Regions from separate parts of the Streptomyces sp. NPDC006655 genome, predicted to be linked through region 4. Evidence: riboswitches for the same ligand, from Rfam matches in the RefSeq annotation. Region 4 holds a riboswitch; each other region holds the start of a gene.

The links. A riboswitch is a leader RNA that binds a small molecule or an ion and turns the genes downstream of it on or off. The one in region 4 is predicted to bind cyclic di-AMP.
Positions count from the first base shown of each region.
Region 1: it holds a riboswitch for cyclic di-AMP, as region 4 does, so the genes downstream of both, AB0958_RS10790 (transglycosylase family protein) here and AB0958_RS11805 (transglycosylase SLT domain-containing protein) in region 4, are expected to answer to the same signal.
Region 2: it holds a riboswitch for cyclic di-AMP, as region 4 does, so the genes downstream of both, AB0958_RS29960 (LysM peptidoglycan-binding domain-containing M23 family metallopeptidase) here and AB0958_RS11805 (transglycosylase SLT domain-containing protein) in region 4, are expected to answer to the same signal.
Region 3: it holds a riboswitch for cyclic di-AMP, as region 4 does, so the genes downstream of both, AB0958_RS17715 (M23 family metallopeptidase) here and AB0958_RS11805 (transglycosylase SLT domain-containing protein) in region 4, are expected to answer to the same signal.

Region 1 covers NZ_JBEYJU010000013.1:115,278-120,828, reverse strand. The annotation lists gene AB0958_RS10810 (Ppx/GppA phosphatase family protein) at 1-161, opposite strand, end outside; gene AB0958_RS10805 (DUF501 domain-containing protein) at 158-712, opposite strand; gene AB0958_RS10800 (septum formation initiator family protein) at 742-1,218, opposite strand; gene eno (phosphopyruvate hydratase) at 1,326-2,612, opposite strand; gene AB0958_RS10790 (transglycosylase family protein) at 2,899-3,609, opposite strand; cyclic di-AMP (ydaO/yuaA leader) riboswitch at 3,613-3,817, opposite strand; gene AB0958_RS10785 (transglycosylase family protein) at 4,015-5,019, opposite strand; gene AB0958_RS10780 (cytochrome P450) at 5,189-5,551, opposite strand, start outside.
Region 2 covers NZ_JBEYJU010000063.1:1,198-6,748, reverse strand. The annotation lists gene AB0958_RS29975 (N-acetyltransferase family protein) at 1-409, shown strand, start outside; gene AB0958_RS29970 (TetR/AcrR family transcriptional regulator) at 452-1,054, shown strand; gene AB0958_RS29965 (SGNH/GDSL hydrolase family protein) at 1,106-1,891, opposite strand; gene AB0958_RS29960 (LysM peptidoglycan-binding domain-containing M23 family metallopeptidase) at 2,112-3,074, opposite strand; cyclic di-AMP (ydaO/yuaA leader) riboswitch at 3,079-3,240, opposite strand; gene AB0958_RS29955 (alpha-galactosidase) at 3,547-5,551, opposite strand, start outside.
Region 3 covers NZ_JBEYJU010000027.1:2,733-8,283, forward strand. The annotation lists gene AB0958_RS17705 (pitrilysin family protein) at 87-1,481, shown strand; gene AB0958_RS17710 (pitrilysin family protein) at 1,478-2,866, shown strand; cyclic di-AMP (ydaO/yuaA leader) riboswitch at 3,058-3,221, shown strand; gene AB0958_RS17715 (M23 family metallopeptidase) at 3,234-3,989, shown strand; gene AB0958_RS17720 (GntR family transcriptional regulator) at 4,182-4,877, shown strand; gene AB0958_RS17725 (HPr family phosphocarrier protein) at 5,149-5,430, opposite strand.
Region 4 covers NZ_JBEYJU010000015.1:58,826-64,376, reverse strand. The annotation lists gene AB0958_RS11810 (polyprenyl synthetase family protein) at 196-1,206, opposite strand; cyclic di-AMP (ydaO/yuaA leader) riboswitch at 1,950-2,146, shown strand; gene AB0958_RS11805 (transglycosylase SLT domain-containing protein) at 2,150-2,632, shown strand; gene AB0958_RS11800 (HAD family hydrolase) at 2,648-3,454, opposite strand; gene AB0958_RS11795 (ATP-grasp domain-containing protein) at 3,738-5,003, opposite strand; gene fahA (fumarylacetoacetase) at 5,258-5,551, shown strand, end outside.

The DNA.
Region 1 (5,551 bases), on a different contig from region 4:
GCCTCCGGCGCGAGCCGCCCGGTCCGGTCGACGCCCTGCCCGAGCCGGACGATCGTCATACGGCGGTCCAGGTCGACGAGCTCCCCCGTCTCCGGGTCGACGTCGGCGACGAGCAGCCGGATGGAGTTGGTACCGCAGTCGACGGCGGCGACACGGGTCACTTGGCGTCCTCCGGGGTGTGCGTCGGCGCGTGGTCACCGGCGAGCGTCACGCAGGCGCCCTTGGCCCACCACTCGGGCAGCATGGCGATCGCCTCGTCGCCGAGCGGGTTCACGCCCGGTCCCGCCGCCAGCGAGTGCGCGACCAGCACGTGCAGACACTTCACCCGGTCCGGCATCCCCCCGGCACTGGGAAAGCCGGTCAGCTCCTCGATCTCGTCCCGACGCCGGACGTAGTCCTCGTGCGCGGCCCGGTACGCCGCCGCCAGCTCCGGATCGCTCTCCAGCCGCGCCGTCATCTCCTTCATCACGCCGTTGGCCTCGAGCGTCCCGATCGCGGACGCGGCCTTCGGGCACGTCAGGTAGTACAGGGTCGGGAACGGCGTCCCGTCCGGCAGCCGCGGCGCGGTCTCCACGACGTCCGGCTGGCCGCAGGGGCACCGGTGCGCGATCGCCCGCAGCCCGCGCGGCGGCCGCCCGAGCTGCTGCTTGAAGGCCTCGACGTCGGCGTCGGTGGGCTCGGTACGCTCAGTGGAGGGCGGAGGCGTGTGCATGACTGTGTTCTGCGTGGCTTTCTGTCGGTTCACTGGTCGGACGCGTCGGACTTGTCGACGCCGTCCCAGACGTTCGCGTACCAGGGCCGGTCGGCCGCCCCGAGGTACGCGTGCGCCTGCCGGGCGGCACCGGGGTCGATCACGACGTACCCGGTCTCCCCCGGCATCACGTAGTGCAGCCGCTGCCGGATCTGCTGCTCGGCGTACGAGTCGTCCTGCCACCGCGCCTTCAGGTCGCGCAGCTGCTCGACCCGCTGCCTGGCCTGCCGCTGCTGACGCTGCTGATCGGCGATCTCGGCGCGCTGCGAGACGTACTGCCGCATCGGATAGGCGAGCGCCACGATCATCGTGCACAGCACGATCGCGAGCAGCGCCGCGCGCCCGGTCAGCCGGGAGCGGCGGGCCTGGCGCTTGGTCTGGGAGCGGTAGACCCGGGCCGCCGTCTGCTCGCCGAGCAGCTTGAGCCTGGTCGCGGTGGAGAACCGGTCCCGGTCCCTCACGGCCATGTCCCCGCCTCCCTGATACGTGCGTACGTCCCCGCACACGGTACGGGACCGCGTTCGGGGACGTACGTACGACTGGCTAAGCCTTACCCACGAGAGGCGGTACCGGCTCAGCCCTTGAAACGGGGGAACGCGGAGCGGCCGGCGTACACCGCCGCGTCGTCGAGGATCTCCTCGATGCGCAGCAGCTGGTTGTACTTGGCGACGCGCTCGGAGCGGGCCGGGGCGCCGGTCTTGATCTGGCCGCAGTTGGTGGCGACGGCCAGGTCGGCGATGGTGACGTCCTCGGTCTCGCCGGAGCGGTGGGACATCATGCACTTGAAGCCGTTGCGCTGGGCGAGCTCGACGGCGTCCAGGGTCTCGGTGAGCGAGCCGATCTGGTTCACCTTCACCAGGAGGGCGTTCGCGGTGCCCTCCTCGATGCCGCGGGCCAGGCGCTCCGGGTTGGTGACGAACAGGTCGTCACCGACCAGCTGGACCTTGTCGCCGAGCTTGTCGGTGATGACCTTCCAGCCGGCCCAGTCGTCCTCGAACAGCGGGTCCTCGATGGAGACCAGCGGGTACGCGGCGACGAGCTCCTCGTAGTACTCGGTCATCTCGGCGGCCGAGCGGGACTTGCCCTCGAACTCGTACCGGCCGTCCTTGTAGAACTCGGACGCGGCGACGTCGAGGGCGAGCGCGATCTGCTCACCGGGGACGTAACCGGCCTGCTTGATGGCCTCCAGGATGAGGTCCAGCGCGGCGCGGTTGGACTCCAGGTTCGGGGCGAAGCCGCCCTCGTCGCCGAGGCCGGTGGACAGACCCTTGGCCTTCAGGACCTTCTTGAGGGTGTGGTAGACCTCGGCACCCCAGCGCAGCGCCTCCGAGAAGGACTCCGCGCCGATCGGGGCGATCATGAACTCCTGGATGTCCACGTTGGAGTCCGCGTGCGAGCCGCCGTTGAGGATGTTCATCATCGGCACCGGCAGCAGGTGCGCGTTCGGGCCGCCCAGGTAGCGGAACAGCGGCAGGTCGGACGCCTCGGAGGCGGCGTGCGCGACGGCGAGGGAGACGCCGAGGATGGCGTTGGCGCCGAGCGAGCCCTTGTTGTCGGTGGCGTCCAGGTCGAACATCGCCTGGTCGATCAGGCGCTGCTCGGTGGCGTCGTAGCCGACCAGCTCCGGGCCGATCTGCTCGATCACGGCGAGGACGGCCTTCTCGACGCCCTTGCCGAGGTAGCGGTTGGGGTCGCCGTCACGGAGCTCGATGGCCTCGAAGGCGCCGGTGGAGGCGCCGGACGGGACGGCGGCACGACCCGTGCTGCCGTCGTCGAGGCCGACCTCGACCTCGACCGTGGGGTTGCCTCGGGAGTCCAGGATTTCCCGGGCTACGACGACGTCGATGGACGGCACGAGCATCTCCTTCTTGGGATGTGACGCTGGTTGTGCGGGGCGCACGCGGACCTGGTCGGCCCTTGCTCAGCCTTGCGACTAGAGCCTAACCGGCCCAGGGCCGTCAGCCGGTCGACCGACCGGCCCGTGGACACCCTGACGGTACTCATTGTTCATGCGCGGAACAAAGGGGGGTCCCGATGAAGAACGGGAGAAGAGCGGGTCAAGGAGCGCGACCGCAAAGAGAAACCCCGCTCCGGCGCGTTCGGGGGAAAACGCGCCGGAGCGGGGGCCCGTGGGGGACGGGGGTGCCTTACTTCAGGTGCAGCTGCTGACCCGGGTAGATGAAGTCGGCGTCGTCGACGATGTCCTTGTTCAGCTTGAACAGCGCCTGCCAGCCACCCTTCACCTTGTGCTTCTCGGCGATCGAGCTGAGGGTGTCACCCTTGACGACCTTGTACTCGCCGTCGCCCTTCTTGACCTTCTTGCCGGTCGGGGTGGTGACGGTCTTCTTGGCGGCCGGGCGCTCGGCGGAGCGGGAGGCCGTCTGGGTGTCGGTCGCACGGCTGCTCGTGCCGGCGCTGCCGCTGCTCGACGAGCCGCTGGAGCTGGAGCCGGACGAGCTGGAGCTGGAGCTGCCGCCGGTGTAGGCGGCGCCGGACAGGCCCTTGCCGCAGACCGGCCAGGCGCCCTTGCCCTGGGCGGCGAGGACCTTCTCGGCGATCTGGATCTGCTGCCCCTTGGTGGCCTGGTTGGCCTGCGGGGCGTAGGCGGTGCCGCCGTACGCGGCCCAGGTGGAGGCGGAGAACTGCAGACCGCCGTAGTAGCCGTTGCCGGTGTTGATGGACCAGTTGCCGCCGGACTCGCACTGGGCGACGGTGTCCCACTCGGAGGCGGTGGCGGCGGAGGCTCCGCCGGCTGCCATCAGCGGGGCGGCGACGGCGGCACCGGTGACGCCGGCGACGGCGATGGCGCGGACGGCCTTGGACGGACGACGGTGCTTGCCCTTGCCGGAAAACAGCATGGAAGATCCCCTCACCGACGCCTGCGAGGTGAGCTGTCGGGTTCGGGCCGGTTGAGTTGCCCGGCCGCACGGCCCGCTCTCGCGAGACGCGCGGCTCCACCCCTAGCCGGTTCCGGCGGCCTTTCGGCCGTGAGGCCCCTGAGGGCTCAACTGCCGGACCCGGCGCTTACCTTGGGTCCCCCGCTCCTGCCTACGGCGCTTGACGCGACGACTGTTCCCGGGCGGCCGCTGGCAGGACTCGGCGTTGCGACAGCCGGGGCTCGTGGTGACGAGCGGCCTTGACCGTAAACAGACGATCAGGCGAATTTCAAAGATGATCAGGGCTTCTGAGACTCATCCCACACTTTCACCAAAACGGACAATCGCCCCGAAGCAGGACGTCAACTCCCGCCGCTTTTGGCCCGTTTAGCTGTCGAGTTTCAGGGTCTGACCGGGGGCGATGTCGTTCGGGTCGGTGCCGATGTCCGCCTTGTTCGCCGCATAGAGCGCGCGCCACCCGCCGTCGAGGCCAAGGGAGTCGGCGATGGAGGCGAGGGTGTCGCCGTCGCGGACGGTGTAGGTGCCGGCGTCTGCGGAGGCATGACGGCCGGCGGACGCGACCTTCTGACCGTTTGTCACGGTTTCGTCCGCCGAGTCACCGCGGTGCTTGCCGCCACCGCTGACGGCGCCCGTGTCGACCAGGCTCCAAGAGCTGCCGGTCTGCCATGAATTGTCCGAGTCGTCACCGGCGTCCGGGATCACCGGGTTCTCGCTCGCCTTCGAGGGGGCGGAGGCGGAAGGCGTCGACCCCGCCGCCTTGCCGGCACCGTCGGACTTGCCGGGAACGGGCGCCTTGGAAGCGTCGCTCGCGCCGGAACTCGGAGCGGGGGACGCGGATTCGGCCCCGGAGCCCTTCGTCGCGGACGACGCGCCCGAGTCGCCGGAGTCGCTCGCGGAGGACGAGTCCGACAACCCGGAGGACGAGTCGACAGAACCGGAGGAACCGGACGAACCATCCGATCCGCCGAGGCCCGTGTCCACCTTCACCGAGGTGTCGTCCGACGAGAGCCCGGCCAGCAGGGCACAGGTCCGCCAGGGCTTGGTGCCCTGTTCCGCGAGTATCTTCTCGGCGACCGCGATCTGCTGCGAACGGCTCGCCTGGTCGGGCGTGGCGGCGTAGTCCGTACCGCCGTACTTGTCCCAGTCGTCCTGGGACATCTGCAGTCCGCCGTAGTAGCCGTTGCCGCTGTCCATGCTCCAGGAGCCGGCGCTCTCGCACTCGGCCACCTTGTCCCAGGTGGTGCCGTCGGCCGCGTTCGCGCTCGCCGCACCCAGCAGCGGGATGGCGATGGCGGAGCCGGTCACCCCCGCCGCGACGAGGAGAGCCGGAGCCTGACGGGGGCGACGGTGACGACCGTTCCCGGAGAGCATGCGGAAACCTTTCGAGCGACAGCGGTGACCTGCGCGACGGGTCCCGCAGGGGCGCCGCGCTGATGGGTGAACGTATCGGCAGACGATCACTTGTCACAAGTTAATGCCGCGCAGATCACGTGAAGATCACAGACTTGAGCGCTGGTCACCTTCGGTCCGTGGGGGTCCCTCACCCACCAGGTGTGAACTCCACGGGGAGCGTCCGCAGCCCGCGCATGATGAGCCCGCCACGCCACCGCAACTCCCGCTCTTCCGCGGCGAGTCGCAGGTCCGGAAGGCGGGTGAACAGGGTGGCGAGCGCGGTCTGCCCCTCCAGCCTGGCGAGTGGGGCGCCGAGGCAGTAGTGGATGCCGTGGCCGTACCCGAGGTGCTGGTTGTCCCGCCGTGAGAGGTCGAGCGTGTCTGGTTCGGCGAACCGCTCCGGGTCCCGGTCCGCGGCGGCGAGTACGACGAGGACCGGGTCGCCGGCCCCGATGTGCTGCCCGCCGATGACGAGCGGCTCGGTGGCGAACCGCCAGGTGGCCAGCTCCAC
Region 2 (5,551 bases), on a different contig from region 4:
CGACACCCCGCAGACCCCGGCCGAGGGAGCGGCCTGGTTCGCCACGCACCTGGAACGCGGTTCGGCGCTCGTGGCCGAGGTCGCCTGCGCTCCGGGCGAGGTGGCCGGATTCGCGGTCTACGGACCGTGGCGCCCCCTGGACGGCTACCGGCACACGGTGGAGGACTCCGTCTACGTGCGCGAGGGCAGCCAGGGACTCGGCATCGGCTCCGCGCTGCTGGCCGCGCTGATCGCCGGGGCACGCGAGGCGGGCCACCACGTGATGGTCGCCGGCATCGAGGCCCGGAACGCCCCGTCCGTCCGGCTGCACGAGCGGTTCGGCTTCGAGCACGCCGGCACGGTCCGGGAGGTGGGCACCAAGTTCGGCCGCTGGCTGGACCTGACGCTCATGCGGCTGCCGCTGTCCTGAGACCGCGACGCGGGTGGTGGGACGACCGATTAGGGTGACCGCGTGGCGAGAGTGCGGTTGAGTGTGGCCGAGCGGCGCGAGGAGCTGCTGCGGGCCGCCGTCGAGCAGATCGAGGCGCGGGGCGTGGCGGCGGTGCGGATCGCCGATGTCGCGTCGGCTCTCGGCGTGAGCAACGCTCTGGTGCTGTACCACTTCTCGACCAAGGAGAAGCTGGTCGCCGCCGCCTTCACCCATGCCGCCGAGGGCGATCTCGCACATCTGCGCCGGCTGCTCGGCCGCCGGACGTCGGCGCTGCGCCGGCTGCGGGCGGCGGTGCGCTGGTACGCGCCGACCGGGCAGGCCAAGGGGTGGCGGCTGTGGATCGAGGGCTGGGCGGCGGCACTGCGCGAACCCGCTCTGCGGGACGTGACCAGGAGTCTGGACCAGGAGTGGAAGGCCGCGCTCGCCGAGGTCATCGCCGAAGGGGTGGCCGCCGGTGAGTTCCGGTGCCCCGACCCGATGGCCTCGGCCCTGCGGCTGACGGCCCTGCTCGACGGGCTCGCCGTCCAGCTCACCTCCTACCCGGGCGCCGTACCGCGCTCCCGAGCGCAGGAGTGGGCCGACGAGGCGCTGGCCCGTGAACTGGGGCTGCCCGCGGGGCGGTGAGGGCGGCCCCCCAGAGCCGCCGTCTCCTTGCCCGCCGCGCGGGCGCACGCCTCAGGCCACGGAGGCGATCCGCATCTTGATGTCGTCCGGCGAGAGCGCGCCCTTGGCCATGACGTGGTCGCCCGAGGACTCGCCGCGCAGCCGTCGCCCGATCCACGGGACCAGGTACTCGCGGGCCCAGTGCACGTCGTCGCGACGGATCTCGAGGGTGCCGCGGGGCGGCAGCGGCGGCCAGGGCTGGTCGGGGTCCGCGGGGATCTCGACGCCGAGCACCTGACCGGCCCGCAGCGCCACGCGCGTGTGCCCCTCGGGAGAGAGGTGCAGCCGGTCGTCGTCCCAGGCCCGCCGGTCCTGCACGGTCTTCAGGGACCACAGGTCCAGCACCGGGCAGCCGTACCGGTCGGCGATCGCCCGCACATGACCGTTGTAGGTGGCGATCTTGCCGCGCAGGTGTTTGAGGACGGGCACGTTACGGGTGTCGAAGCCGGTGGTCACCATGACCGTACCGATGGCCCCGGTCAGCCGGACCACGGCCCGCTCGAACCGCTCGGCCACCTCGTCCGGGTCCGTGCCGGGGCGGATGATGTCGTTGCCGCCGGCGCAGAAGGAGACCAGGTCCGGGGCGAGTTCCAGGGCCTTGGGCACCTGGTCCGCCACGATCTGGTCGAGCAGTTTCCCGCGTACGGCGAGGTTGGTGTACTCGAAGTCGCCCTCGGGGCGCCGGTCCGACAGCAGTACCGCGAACCGGTCGGCCCAGCCGACGAACGACCCGTCGGGGCCCGGGTCGCCGACGCCCTCGCTGAAGCTGTCCCCCAGCGCCACGTACGACCCGATCACTGATGCGTTGTCACTCTTCGAATCGTCTGCCACATCGGATCATGATTCACCTTTGACTGTGACCTACGCGACCGTAATAAGGGGTTGACGATCGGTGAGATAAGACACTTTTAAATACTGTGCCAAGCCAGGAATAAGGGCCTGGTCAGCGACGTTGACGGGATGATCCCCGGACTCGTGGGTCCGGCCCTCGGAGTGCGTGTCGGACCGGTGGGGCCCCTCAGCCGACGGCGAGGCCCTTCGAGCGGAGGTAGGCGACCGGGTCCACGTCCGAGCCGTAGTCGGGGGTGGTACGGATCTCGAAGTGCAGGTGCGGGCCGGTCACGTTGCCGGTCGCGCCGGAGAGGCCGACCTGCTGGCCCGCGGTCACGGTCTGGCCGACCGAGACGGAGAGCGCGGAGAGGTGGCCGTACTGCGCGTAGTGACCGTCGGCGAGCCGGATGACGACCTGGTTGCCGTAGGCGCCGCCCCAGCCGGCCGTGACGACCGTGCCCGCGCCGACGGCCTTGACGGGGGTGCCGGTGGGCACGACGAAGTCGACGCCGGTGTGGTACCCGCTGGACCACATGGAGCCCGGCACGTGGTAGCCGGTGCCGACGGTGGCGCCGCTGACCGGGAGGACGTACCCGGAGGCGGCCGCCGTCGAGGCGTCCGGGGTGGACGGGGTGGACGGCACGGACGGGGTGGCCGCAGAGGACGAGGTGGAGGACTGCGCCTCGGGCCGGGCTCCGGAGTCCGCGGCACCGGTCGTCGTGGCACCGGTCGTCGTGGCACCAGTCGTCGTGGCGCCGCGGCCACCGAGCCCGAGTTCGAGGCCGGGGTGGATCAGCGAGGGGTTGTCGCCGACGGCCCGCCGGTTGTCGGCGTAGAGCCGGTGCCAGCCCCCGCTGATGTGCTGGTCACGCGCGATCTCCGAGAGGCAGTCGCCGGGCACCACGGTGTACGTGCGCTGCGCGGAAAGCCCGGCGGCGGACGTCCGCACGGTCGCCTTCTCCGGCGCCGCCTCGGCGACGGCCGGCAGCGACTGCGGGGCCTTCGCGGAGACGGACTGCGCGGTGGCCGCGTGGGCGCCGGTGGCCCCCATGAGCGGCAGGGCCAGCGCGGCGCCGCCGGTTCCAGCGACGGCCATCGAACGGGTGAGACGCTGGGTCTTCGGGCGGCGGTGCTTACCCCTCGCGGGCATGGCGCGTTCCTCTCCGGCGCCTGCGAGGTGAGCTGTCGGGTTCGGGCTGGAGCTGCCCGGCCACGCCGGAAGGCGTGACTGCACCCCTGGCCTGTCCCGGGAACCGGAACAGGCGGTCTTGCCTGGTGGGTCCCCCGCTCCTGCCGGGCACGGGTGAGTGTGTGGGGACTCCGGGCGGCGGCAGGATTCGGCGTTCCGTCCGGATGCGTGGCGAACGTAAGCGAGCAGGACGCACCCGGACAAGCGAACGGTTCCCGCCCTCCCGGTTCCGCTTGATCCGTTACCGGAATTCCCGGTCACCCTCCGTGAATTCCGACCTTTCCCGGTCCCGTAAATCCCTTGCGAAGCGCCTCCATTACGTGGACATGACGCGCGACGGTCGGTCACGAATATGACGCTCCTCACGCACGTCACGCCACGTCCCCATATTCCAGAGCGAGTTGCAATTAAAGCGCCAATTCGGACAGAAGGATCAGATGCGGCGGAGTCGGATGACCGTGGCATCCAGGTCGCCCTTGAGCCCCGCGTGCAGCCCGTGGTGCAACAGGACGGCCCCTCGGTGCACTTCGCCCGTTTCGCGGCATTCGTACGACGCCTCCGGGTCGAGACCCTTGAGCCGGAGCGCCGGCACCGGCTCGCCGTAGCTCTGCGCCTGGAGCCAGGCGAGGACGGCGGTCTCGTCGCCGAGCGTGTACTGCACCGCACTGAGTCCGCCGGCCGGCGGCCGCAGCCGGAACTGCTCGCCGCGCTGCACCAGCGGCCGGATCTCCTTGTAGAGCTCCACCCAGTGGCCGGCCTCGGAGAGTTCCTCCTCGGTCCACTTCGAGAGGTCGCCGCCGACCCCGAGCGCCCCGGCCATGGAGCTGACGAACCGGAAACGCAGCGAGCTGACCCGGCCGTTGAGCTGGTGGTTCGGACTGTCGGTGACCCAGGCGGACATCACCCGGGCGGGGTGGATCTGACTGAAGCCGTGCTGGATGGCGAGCCGGTCCAGCGGGTCCGTGTTGTCGGAGGTCCACACCTCGTCGGTACGGCTCATGATGCCGAGGTCGATCCGGCCGCCGCCGCCGGAGCAGGACTCGATGGCGACGTCCGGGTGGGCCGCGCGGATCCGGTCGAGCAGGGCGTACAGACCGCGCACGTGGTCCACCCACAGGCGCTGCGGGTAGGGCTCGCCCGGCCAGCCCGCGTCGGTGAAGCAGCGGTTGAAGTCCCACTTGACGTAGTCGATGGGCGCGCTGGACAGCAGGGCGTCGAGCTGCTCCCAGAGGTACTCCCGGACGTCCTCGCGGGCGAGGTTGAGGACGAGCTGGTTGCGCAGCTCCGTCCGCTTCCGGCCCTGCTGGTACTGCACCCAGTCGGGGTGCGCCCGGTACAGCTCGCTGTCCGGGTTGACCATCTCGGGCTCGACCCAGATGCCGAACTGCATGCCGAGCGCGTGCACGTACTCGGCGAGGGGCCCCAGACCCTTCGGGAACCGGTCCGGGTTGGGCGTCCAGTCGCCGAGGCCGGCGCGGTCGGAGGTGCGGGCGCCGAACCAGCCGTCGTCCACCACGAACAGCTCGACGCCGATCGCGGCGGCCCGCCGGGCGAGGGTGGCCTGCTGCTCCTCGGAGATGTCGAAGGTGGTCGCCTCCCACGAGTTGAACAGCACCGGCCGGTCCCGGTCCGCGTCGGGGATGACGTGCGCCCGCTGGTAGGCGTGCCAGGCACGGCTCGCCCCGCCGAAGCCGCCGTCGGACCACAGGGCCGCGAACACGGGACTGGTGTACGACTCGCCCTCGGCCAGCATCAGCAGGCCCGAGTCGTCGTAGCCGGCGCCGCCGGTGATCTGCACGCGCGCGTCGGGGAGCTGGGCGACGGCGATCCGCCAGGACCCGGACCAGCCGAGGGCGCAGCCCCAGACCTCCCCGTGGTCCTCGGTGGCGTCGGTGTCCAGGGCGACCCAGGGCAGGTGCTGGTGGCCGGTGTGGCCGCGACGGCTGCCGATGACCTTCTCGCCGTATGTGAGCGGGGTGCTGACCAGCCGGGACTCGGCGGCCCAGCGGCCGTGCAGCTGGGAGAGCCGCCAGCCCTCGCGGTCGGGCAGCGTCCAGGTCGCCGCGTCGGCGCGCAGCAGTTCCACGGGCGCGTGCCCCTCGTTGCCGACGGTCACCCAGCGCTCGACGACGTCGCCGCGCATCCGGTAGTGCAGGGTGATCACGATCCCGTCGTCCCGGAAGCGCAGGCGCAGTTCCTCGTCGCCGGCGTCGCCCGCCGTCTCGTACGACTCGAAGGCCCACTCCGTGCCGCGGCGCTCTTCAGTGCGCACCGACAGCGCGGGGCGTACGAAGCGGGGGCCGCCCTCGACGGGGTACTCCTCACGGCCGTCGAGCGGGGACTCGAAGGGCCAGTAGCCGGGCAGCACCCGGGGGCTGAGGGACTCGGCGTCGGCGAGCCGGATGCGGGGCCCCCAATGCAGGTGAAGCAGTTCGCCG
Region 3 (5,551 bases), on a different contig from region 4:
GCCGGGTCCCCGCCCGCTTGCATACAGTGGCAGGACCGGCAGAAAAACCGCGGTTCGAGACCGCTTCCGCGAGCGAAGGGACGTACATGCCCATGGGTCACACGACCACGGCCGAGACAGGCTCCGGAGGCCTGACAGCGACCGAGCACCGCTTGGCCAACGGTCTGCGCGTGGTGCTCTCCGAGGACCACCTGACCCCGGTCGCGGCGGTCTGCCTCTGGTACGACGTCGGTTCCCGGCACGAAGTCAAGGGCCGTACCGGCCTGGCTCACCTTTTCGAGCACCTGATGTTCCAGGGCTCCGCCCAGGTGAAGGGCAACGGCCACTTCGAGCTCGTCCAGGGCGCCGGCGGCTCGCTCAACGGCACCACGAGCTTCGAGCGCACCAACTACTTCGAGACCATGCCCGCCCACCAGCTGGAGCTCGCCCTCTGGCTGGAGGCCGACCGCATGGGCTCGCTGCTCGCAGCCCTGGACGACGAGTCGATGGAGAACCAGCGCGACGTCGTGAAGAACGAGCGCCGCCAGCGCTACGACAACGTCCCCTACGGCACGGCGTTCGAGAGGCTGACCGCCCTCGCCTACCCGGAGGGCCACCCCTACCACCACACGCCGATCGGCTCGATGGCGGACCTGGACGCGGCCACCCTGGAGGACGCCCGCGCGTTCTTCCGCACCTACTACGCGCCCAACAACGCCGTCCTGTCGGTCGTCGGCGACATCGACCCGCAGCAGACGCTCGCCTGGATCGAGAAGTACTTCGGTTCCATCCCGGCGCACGACGGCAAGCCCACCCCGCGCGACGGCGCGCTGCCCGAGATCATGGGCGGGCAGCTGCGCGAGGTCGTCGTCGAGGAGGTACCCGCGCGGGCGCTGATGGCCGCGTACCGGCTCCCCGAGGACGGCACGCGCGCGTCCGACGCGGCCGACCTGGCCCTGACCGTCCTCGGCGGCGGTGAGTCCTCCCGCCTCTACAACCGCCTGGTGCGACGCGACCGCACGGCCGTCGCGGCCGGCTTCGGCCTGCTGCGGCTCGCCGGCGCGCCGTCCCTGGGCTGGCTGGACGTGAAGACCTCCGGTGACGTCGAGGTGCCGGTCATCGAGGCCGCCATCGACGAGGAGCTCGCCCGGTTCGCCGAGGAGGGCCCCACGCCCGAGGAGATGGAGCGCGCCCAGGCCCAGTTGGAGCGCGAGTGGCTGGACCGGCTCGGCACCGTGGCCGGCCGCGCCGACGAACTGTGCCGGTTCGCCGTCCTGTTCGGCGACCCGCAGCTCGCCCTGACCGCCGTCCAGCGCGTCCTCCAGATCACCCCCGAGGAGGTCCAGGAGGTCGCCAAGGCCCGGCTGCGCCCCGACAACCGCGCGGTGCTCGTCTACGAGCCCAAGTCCCCGGAGGCGGTCGAGGACGCCGACGTGCCCGAGGACCCCGAGGCCGAGGCCACGGTCGAGGCCGGCGACAACGATGAGGAGACGGCCAAGTGACCGAGCTCGCCAGCATGGACTTCCATCCCCAGCCGCAGCCGGGCGAGGCCAGGCCGTGGGCCTTCCCCGCCCCCGAGCGCACCACCCTGGACAACGGCCTGACCGTGCTCCGCTGCCACCGCCCCGGCCAGCAGGTCGTCGCCGTGGAGGTGCTCCTGGACGCGCCTCTGGACGCCGAACCGGCCGGCCTGGACGGTGTCGCCACGATCATGGCGCGGGCCTTCTCCGAGGGCACCGACCGGCATTCCGCCGAGGACTACGCCGCCGAGCTGGAGCGGGCCGGGGCGACCCTCGACGCGCACGCCGACCACCCCGGCGTCCGCATCAGCCTGGAGGTCCCGGCCTCCCGTCTCGCCAAGGGCCTCGGACTGCTCTCCGACGCCCTCAGGGCGCCCGCCTTCGCCGACAGCGAGGTCGAGCGGCTGGTCCGCAACCGTCTCGACGAGATCCCGCACGAGCTGGCCAACCCCAGCCGCCGGGCCGCCAAGCAGCTCTACAAGGAGCTGTTTCCGGCGACCGCGCGGATGTCCCGCCCGCGCCAGGGCACCGAGGACACCGTCGAGAAGATCGACGCCGCCGCCGTACGAGCGTTCTACGACCGCCACGTACGCCCCGTCACCGCCACCGCGGTCGTCGTCGGCGACCTGACCGGCATCGACCTGGACGCGCTGCTCGGCGACACCCTGGGCGCCTGGACCGGCTCCACCGCCGAGCCCCGGCCGGTGCCGCCGGTGACCGCCGACGACACCGGACGGGTCGTCGTCGTGGACCGCCCCGGTGCCGTCCAGACCCAGCTGCTCATCGGCCGCGTCGGCCCGGACCGGCACGACCGGGTCTGGCCCGCCCAGGTGCTCGGCACCTACTGCCTGGGCGGCACCCTCACCTCGCGCCTGGACCGCGTGCTGCGCGAGGAGAAGGGCTACACGTACGGCGTCCGCTCCTTCGGGCAGGTGCTGCGCTCCGCCCCCGACGGCACCGGTGCCTCCCTGCTGGCCATCAGCGGTTCCGTGGACACCCCGAACACCGGGCCCGCCCTCGACGACCTGTGGACGGTGCTGCGCACCCTCGCCGCCGAGGGCCTCACCGACGCCGAGCGCGACGTCGCCGTGCAGAACCTCGTCGGTGTGGCGCCGCTCAAGTACGAGACGGCGGCGGCCGTCGCAGGCACCCTCGCCGACCAGGTCGAGCAGCACCTGCCCGACGACTTCCAGGCCACGCTCTACCGGCAACTGGCCGCCACCGGCACCGTGGAGGCCACCGCGGCGGTCGTGAACGCCTTCCCGGTGGACCGCCTGGTGACGGTCCTCGTCGGCGACGCGGCGCAGATCAGGGAACCCGTCGAGGCCCTCGGCATCGGCGAAGTGACCGTCGTCGCGGCGGAGTAGCTCCACGCACGCGTGCGGAGCCCTGGCGGCCGTCGGCCACCAGGGCTCTCGTATGTCCGAATTGGGGCGGAGGTTGCCTGTCTGCCCTGTGGGATGCGCTACAAAAGCCGCGATCGGTTTGAGTCTTGAAAGAACGCCGCCGTAGGTTCCTTCGGGCTGTCCGTCAGGCACCGCGCCGCACCCGCGGCACCGGACAGCCATCGCCGAGTCCCCGTACGGCGCGAGCCAGGGGAGCCGGGGACCCACGCAGTCCCTGGGGTGAATCGGGCGCCCGCGCGTGTCGCGAGGGGGTCCGTAGGAGACCTTCCTGCTCCGAACCCGTCAGCTAACCCGGTAGGCGAGAGGGAAGGAAAGGACCAGCCTCTACATGGCGTTCATGTGCGCCTCCGGGAAGCACCGTCGTCCCGGCCGGGTGAAGCGCACCACCGCGCAGGCCGCCGGCATCGCGGCCCTCACCACCACCGGCGTCATCGGCACCGTCTCCGCCGCCCCGGCGCTCGCCGCCGAGAACAGCGTCGAGCAGACCGGTCTCACCCCGGTCATCACGGTCAGCGACTCGGTCGCCGAGCACGTCGACGCCCAGGCTGCCGCGCAGCAGGCGGTGGCCGAGCGCAAGGCGGCCGAACAGGCCGCGCGCGAGAAGGCCGCGGCGCGGGCCGAGAAGGAGCGCGAGGCCAAGGCACGGGCCGCGCGGGAGGCCGAGCGCAAGCGCCTCAACGCCTTCGTCGCGCCGATCAGCGACTCGTACGTCTCCACCGGCTACAAGACCGGCGGCTCCCTGTGGTCCTCCGGCTCCCACACCGGCATCGACTTCCACGCCGCCGCCGGCACGGTCGTGCACGCGGTGGGCACCGGCACGGTCGTCTCCACCGGCTGGGGCGGGGCGTACGGCAACCAGATCGTCATCAAGATGGCCGACGGCATGTACACCCAGTACGGCCACCTGTCGTCCATCGGTGTCTCGGTGGGGCAGCAGGTGACCCCGGGCCAGCAGATCGGCCTCTCCGGGTCCACCGGCAACACCACCGGCCCCCACCTCCACTTCGAGGCCCGTACGACCGCGGAGTACGGCTCCGACGTCGACCCGGTCGCCTACCTCCGCAAGCACGGTGTGAACGTCTGACGTCCGTCCTTTTCGGTGACATCCTGCGAAGCCCCGGCAGCCGGCCGGGGCTTTCGCCGTTTTCGCGCCCCCGCTGTCCAAAAAATACTCATGGATTCCGGCCCCCCGTCGGAAATTCCCGCGCATTGCAATAGAGTCACGGAACCGGCGTCACTCGGCGGCGTTTCACGGGGATTAAGGCGGAGGTCGGACATGCGCATTCCGGCGCACTCGGTATGCACGGCGATCCGGGACGACATCGTCGCGGGTGTCCACGAGCGCGGCAGCCGGCTCACCGAGGAACTCCTGGCCCGCCGCTACGGCGTCTCGCGCGTCCCGGTCCGCGAGGCGCTGCGCACCCTGGAGGCCGAGGGCTTCGTCGTGACCCGCCGGCACGCGGGCGCTTGCGTGGCCGAACCGACCGAGCAGGAGGCCGCCGACCTGCTGGAGATGCGCCTGCTCCTGGAGCCGCTCGGCGCCCTGCGGGCCGCCCAGCGCCGCACCGAGGCCCACCTGAAGGTGCTGCGCGGGCTGGTCAGGCTGGGGCAGGAGCGGGCCAGGACCGGCAACAGCGACGACCTGCGCTCGCTGGGCGGCTGGTTCCACGAGACGCTCGCCCAGGCCTCCGCCAGCCACGCCCTGACGGCGACGCTCACCCAGTTGCGGCACAAGATCGCCTGGATGTACACGGTGGAGGCGCCCGTCAGCCCGGTGGAGTCCTGGGCGGAGCACGGCGCGATCGTGGACGCGGTGGCGCGCGGGGACGGGGAGCGCGCCCGGGCGGTGACGGCGCTGCACACCGAGCGCTCCACGGCCTTCCACCGGCTCCGGTTTCCCGGCGCCGCCGAACGGGCGAACCCTGTGAGGACTTCGCAACATCCCGTAAACATGTCGGGCGTGCGGCATTAACACGGGCGCCGTATACAAAGAGGTGCTATTCGCGGGGGCCGTTTTTTCGGTGCCCGTATCCAGCTGTGCCCTTTATCCAGGCGTGCCCGTTCCGAGGCGTGCCCTTATTTACGTTTACCGGTGCCGCTGCCGAGCGCGCCCGTATTGCGGCGCGCACTTGTTCAAGCGTGCCGCTGATTCCGGCTGCGTGTCTTTCGTGCGCGAAAAAGGGCGGGGCCGCGCCGGCCCCCGGAGGGGTGGCGCGGCCCCGGTCGTGCGGGCGCTGCGGTGCTCAGACGGTCTCGGGGAGTTCCTCGAGGCCCTCGGCGACCAGCTTCGCCAGGCGGTCGAGGGCGGCGTCCGCGCCCTCGGCGTCGGAGGCGAGGACGATCTCCTCGCCGCCCTGGGCGCCCAGTCCCAGGACCGCCAGCATGGAGGCCGCGTTGACGGGGTTGCCCCCGGCCTTGGCGATCGTGACCGGGACGCCTGTGGCCGTGGCGGCTCGGACGAAGATGGAAGCGGGGCGGGCGTGGAGGCCCTCGGCCCAGCCGACGTTGACGCGGCGCTCAGCCATGTGATGCTGCCCTTCGGTGTTCAGGGTTGTCTAGACCAGTTTTCCATATCGTGAAGCATCCCCGGAGCGGACCTGAGTCCCTTCGGGTGTGTCGCCGGACCGCGGCCTCGGTCCGGCTTCC
Region 4 (5,551 bases):
ACGGTGCGGACGCCCCCTGCGGGATGCCGGAGACCGGTGCGGCCCAGGGGGTGGCAGGCGGTGACAGGTGCCGTCGGGTCTCGGGCAGGCCCGGTCCACGGGCAGAACCGAAGGGTCCACACGGGCCGAAGGGTCCGCACAGGCCGAAGGGTCCGCACAGGCCGAAGGGTCCGCACAGGCCGAAGGGTGCCGGGCTTAGCCGGCCCGGTGCACCACCGCGTCGCACAGCTCGATCAGCGTCGACTTCGGGCCGCAGTCGGGCAGCGGTGCGAGCGCGGCCCGCGCCTCCTCGGCGTACCGGACGGCGTCCCGGCGCGCCTCCTCCAGTGCCGGGTTCACCCGCAGCGCGGCGAGCGCCTGCGCGTGCCGGGCGTCGTCCGTGAGGTCGGAGTCCAGCAGCTCGCACAGCGCGATGTCCTCGGCCAGCCCCAGCCGGGCCGCCCGCTCCCGCAGCCGCAGCACGGGGAGGGTGGGAACACCCTCGCGGAGGTCCGTGCCCGGGGTCTTGCCGGACTCGTGCGAGTCGGAGGCGATGTCGAGGACGTCGTCGGCGAGCTGGAAGGCGACTCCGAGTCGTTCGCCGTACTGGGTGAGGACGTCCACGACCGTCTCGTCGGCGCCGGACATCATCGCGCCGAAACGGCAGGAGACCGCCACCAGCGAGCCCGTCTTGCCGCCGAGGACGTCGAGGTAGTGGTCGACCGGGTCGCGCCCGTCGGAAGGCCCCGCCGTCTCCAGGATCTGGCCGGTCACCAGCCGCTCGAACGCGAGGGCCTGGACGCGGACCGCCTCGGGCCCGAGGTCGGCGAGGATCTGCGAGGCGCGCGCGAACAGGAAGTCGCCGGTGAGGACGGCGACGGAGTTGCCCCAGCGGGTGTTGGCGCTGTCCACACCGCGCCGCACGGAGGCCTCGTCCATGACGTCGTCGTGGTACAGGGTGGCGAGGTGGGTCAGCTCGACACCGACGGCCGACGGCACGACACCCGGTGCGTAGGGGTCGCCGAACTGCGCGGCGAGCATCACCAGCAGCGGCCGGAACCGCTTGCCGCCGGCCCGTACGAGGTGCTGCGCGGCCTCCGTGATGAAGGGGACCTCGCTCTTGGTGGCCTCTAGCAGGCCTTCCTCGACAGCCGCCAATCCAGCCTGGACATCGGCTTCCAGAGCCTGGTCCCGCACGTTCAGCCCGAACGGCCCGACGACGGTCACGAGGGTCTCCTGTCTGCTGGTGTCCACTGGCGATTACACGGTTTGTCGATAGGTCGCTGCCATCACTCAAGTCAGCGTATCCGGTCAGGTTTCGATCACCGATGGCGCCCACGGTTACACCCCGGGCGCCATCGGATCACGACCGGTATGTTTTTGATCATATGATATGACGTGACATCTACCGACTTGGAAGGATCAGCAGCCTCTTGTACCGAAACGGGGCATACGCCACTCCCTGAACCATCACCCGGCCGATGTCACCCACCTGGACGCACCCTCTCCTGGTGACCAGGAGCACCCACGTCACCGCTCGGCAATTCGTGGCGCCCCGCGCGGCCTTGGCCCGGCCGGCCGTCAATCCGCGGAGCAAAAAAGACTAATGGTGCCCTAATGGCCTATTAGCACCCCAGAGCCCTAATTCCGCTCAGTAAGACAATTGGGACAATCTCTGAAATCCAGAGCGACACGGGCGCACTCAGCTAATCCCTCATGCCCCTTTTGCCGTGATTGCGGTTTCGTGAAGTAGGTCACTCGCGCACCTATGCCCCTCATGCCGCCAGTCACTCTCCCCCGCCTTTCCCTGTGCGCCAGTTGAGGCTTGGCGACCGCAAAGGATCAAGTGCCTCATACGCCTCAGATCAAGGTCAATCGGTTTGTTGTGTGAATCCACCCCTTGTTCCGGACATGTGCTCTCGCATACGTTCCCGCTCGCCGGGCGGACGCCGAATCCTGCCGCCGCCCGTCCTAACCCATCGACGAGTTCATTCGCACGGCAGGAGCGGGGGACCCAGGTAAGTCGCCGGACCGGGCGGCGCCGTCATCGACGGACGCCGTCCCGGACCGGCTAGGGGTGAAGTCGCAACGCCTTCGGGTGACGCGACCGGGCACTCCCCGAGCCCGAACCCGACAGCTCACCTCGCAGGCGACGGAGAGGAACTTCGCCATGCCTGCTGCCGCCCAGCCCCGCCGCTCCCGCATCGCCCGCACGCTCGCCGTCGTCGGTACCGGCGCCGCCGTACTCGCCCTTTCGCTCATCGGCGCGGCCGACGCCTCCGCCGCCACCCCCGCCACCGCCATCACGGCCTCGACGACGCCCGCCGGGTACCCGAACAACCTCGACGGCTGGATCCGCGAGTCGCTCGCGATCATGGCCCAGAAGGGCATCCCGGGCTCGTACAACGGCATCTACCGCAACGTGATCCGCGAGTCGTCCGGCAACCCGCGGGCCATCAACCTCTGGGACTCCAACGCGGCCGCCGGCATCCCGTCCAAGGGCCTGCTCCAGGTGATCGACCCGACGTTCAACGCCTACCACGTGGCGGGCACGTCCTTCGACATCTACGACCCGGTCGCCAACATCACCGCCGCCTGCAACTACGCCGCCGCGCGGTACGGCTCGATCGACAACGTCCACGGCGCGTACTGACCGGCGCGCCCCGCATCAGACGAAGAGCCTCTCGAGGACGACGGCGATGCCGTCGTCCTCGTTGGACGTGGTGATCTCGTCGGCCCTGGCCTGAAGCTCGGGGTGAGCGTTGGCCATGGCCACTCCGTAGGCCGCCCAGTCGAACATCGGAACGTCGTTGGGCATGTCACCGAAGGCGATGGCCCGTTCGGGGCACAGCCCCAGGTGGTCGGCGGCCAGCGCCAGCCCGGTCGCCTTGGTCACCCCGCACGGCTGGAGCTCCACCGTCCCCGGCCCCGACATGGTGACCGTCGCCAGTGAACCCACCACCGCGCGGGCGGTCGCCGCCAGTTCGTCGTCGGACAGGGTGTGGTGGCGCAGCAACACCTTGCTGATGGGCGCGCACCACAGGTCGTCACGCCGGTCCACGCGCAGCGCGGGCAGCGTGGGGTGGGGCATCAGGTAGCCCGGTTCGATGAGCGTGAGCCCGTCCACGCCGTCCTGGTCGACCGCCGCGTACACCTGGCCGACCTCGGCCTCGATCTTGCCGAGCGCGGTCTCCGCCAGTTCCCGGTCCAGGGTGACCGACCACAGCAGACGGTGCGTGCCGGCGTCGTACACCTGTGCGCCCTGGCCGCAGACCGCGAGCCCCGTGCAGCCGAGGTCGTCGAGGAGCGGGCGCACTCTCGGCGCGGGGCGGCCGGTCACCACCAGGTGCGTGGCGCCGGCCCGGCCGGCCCGCGCCAGGGCGGCGAGCGACCGGTCCGACAGGGTGTCGTCGGCACGCAGCAGCGTGCCGTCCAGGTCGGTGGCGATCAGAGAGTACGGGGAAGGTGCGACCATGATCAGAGAATACGGACAGCACGCCCCTGGGACTCAGTGTGCGTTTCGGCCTCAAGTGGCGCCCGCCGCTTCGGTGATGATGCGCCGTCAGTAGGGACGGTGACGTGGCGACCGGTCACAGCGCCGGGCGTCAGGACCAGGCCGGAAGGCACCTGCCGGATCCGGGCAGGGCGCGCCCGCGGATAGGACTCCGGTTCGACGGGGACGGTGCCGCCGCCGTACTGGACGTCGGCGCGGCGAGCGTCAGGGCGAATCTCGGGTCCGGCGCGCCGGAACGTGGCGCCTACCTCCCGGAGGTGCTGGAGCCGCGCCGGTTGGTCCGCCACATCTGGTAAAGGTGCTTCGCCCCAGGGCGCACGAACCGCGCGAGCATCGTGACGAACGGCAGCGGGTCGTCACCCGCCAGCCAGGCCAGCTCGGTTCCGCTCGGCCGCCCGGGCGCGTGCGGCGTCGTATAGCCGCTGCGGCGGTAGGCCAGGAGGGCGGGCAGGTCGATGTTCTCCACGACGTACCGGTGGCCGGCGCGCTGTTCCCCCTCCGGAACGCGGCGACCGGTCAGATCCAGGTGCATGGCGCGGACCACGTCCACGCCCGTGTCGCTCTCGAAGAGCCGGAACTGGGCGCCCATGCGCGGGTTGAAGTCGAGCAGCTTGTACTGCCCGTCGCGACGGTCGAAGCGCAGGTCGAGGTCGATGACGCCGGTGAAGCCGATCTGTTTGATGAAACGCGCGGCGAGGTCCGCGAGTTCCGGGTTGTCCACGACGTAGGCGTTCGCGGTCATGCCCGCGTGCGGTGGCCAGGAACGCACCTTCACCCCGGTGAACAGCGCGCGCGGAGTGGAGTCGGCGTCGAAGTAGGCGTGCACGATCCAGTCCTCGGCCTCCTCCCGCGGCAGGTACTCCTGGAGGATGACACCCGGACGGGTGCCCCAGTCACGGGCGAGGGCGAGCAGTCCCTCGCGGGTGGCGATCCGTGTCGTGCCGTTGACGGCGGGTTGTTTGCGCCGGACGAACGCCTCCCGGTTCTTGGCCACGATCGGGAAGCGCGCCTTGTCCGCGAAGTCGACGATCTCGTCGTACGACTGCGGGAAGGCGGCCTCCGGACTGGGAACGCCGTGCTCCACGCACAGGTCGTGCAGTCCCTGCTTGCTGGCCAGCCGACGCGGCAGCCCGGGCTCCACCCGTGGGAAGAGGAAACGGTCGCCGAGCGCGTCCTGGTGCTCGGCGATCAGGACGGCGGCCTCCTCGTCGGTGGGGATCAGCACGGTCGGACGGCCGATACGGCGGCCGATGCGCAGCAGCCCCTCGACGAGATGATCCGGTTCCTCGGCGCCTGTCGTCGGCCACACGAACGCCCGTTTGAGATACCGGGAGGAGGCCGCGGGTGTGTACGGATCCTCGGTGATCGCGTACATGGGCACGCCGAGGCGGCCCAGACTGCGTATCGCGCCGACCCCGCCGTGGTGCAGCGGATAGTCGCCGAACTTGACGATCAGGCCCGGCACCTCGCGGTCCGCCTCGAACGGCACGCTGACGGCATTCCTGGCCACGGGTCCCCCCACGTGTCCCCCCTACGGACCGGACCCACCCCGTCCGTGTCCCCAAAGGACGCTAAGCCGGAATTGCCCCCTCCGACAAGGCCTATTCGGACATTGCGAACTCTTTAGACACTGCCACGACAGCCAACTCACCCGTAACGTGTGGCGCGACCACATGGAACGCCGTGCGCCGCCCGGACGATGTCCCCACATGGGCGGGCCGCGCACGACACGGATGAGAGCGAGGCAGTCACCCCATGCCCCCCTTGCCCCCCTTCGAGGTCCCCGAGGGTGACCCCTTCGGCCCGCACAACCTTCCGTATGGCGTGTTCTCGACCTCCGGGAGCACGGAGCGGAGGGTCGGCGTCCGCCTCGGTGACCACGTCCTCGACGCCGGCGCCGCGGCCCTCGCCCTCGGCTCCCCCTACGCCTCCCTGCTCGCCCGCCCGACCCTCAACCCGCTGCTGGCGGCGGGCCGCACCACCTGGTCGGACGTACGACGCGCGCTGACCGCGTGGGTGAGCGTCCCCGCGCACCGCGCGACGCTGGAGCCCCTCTTC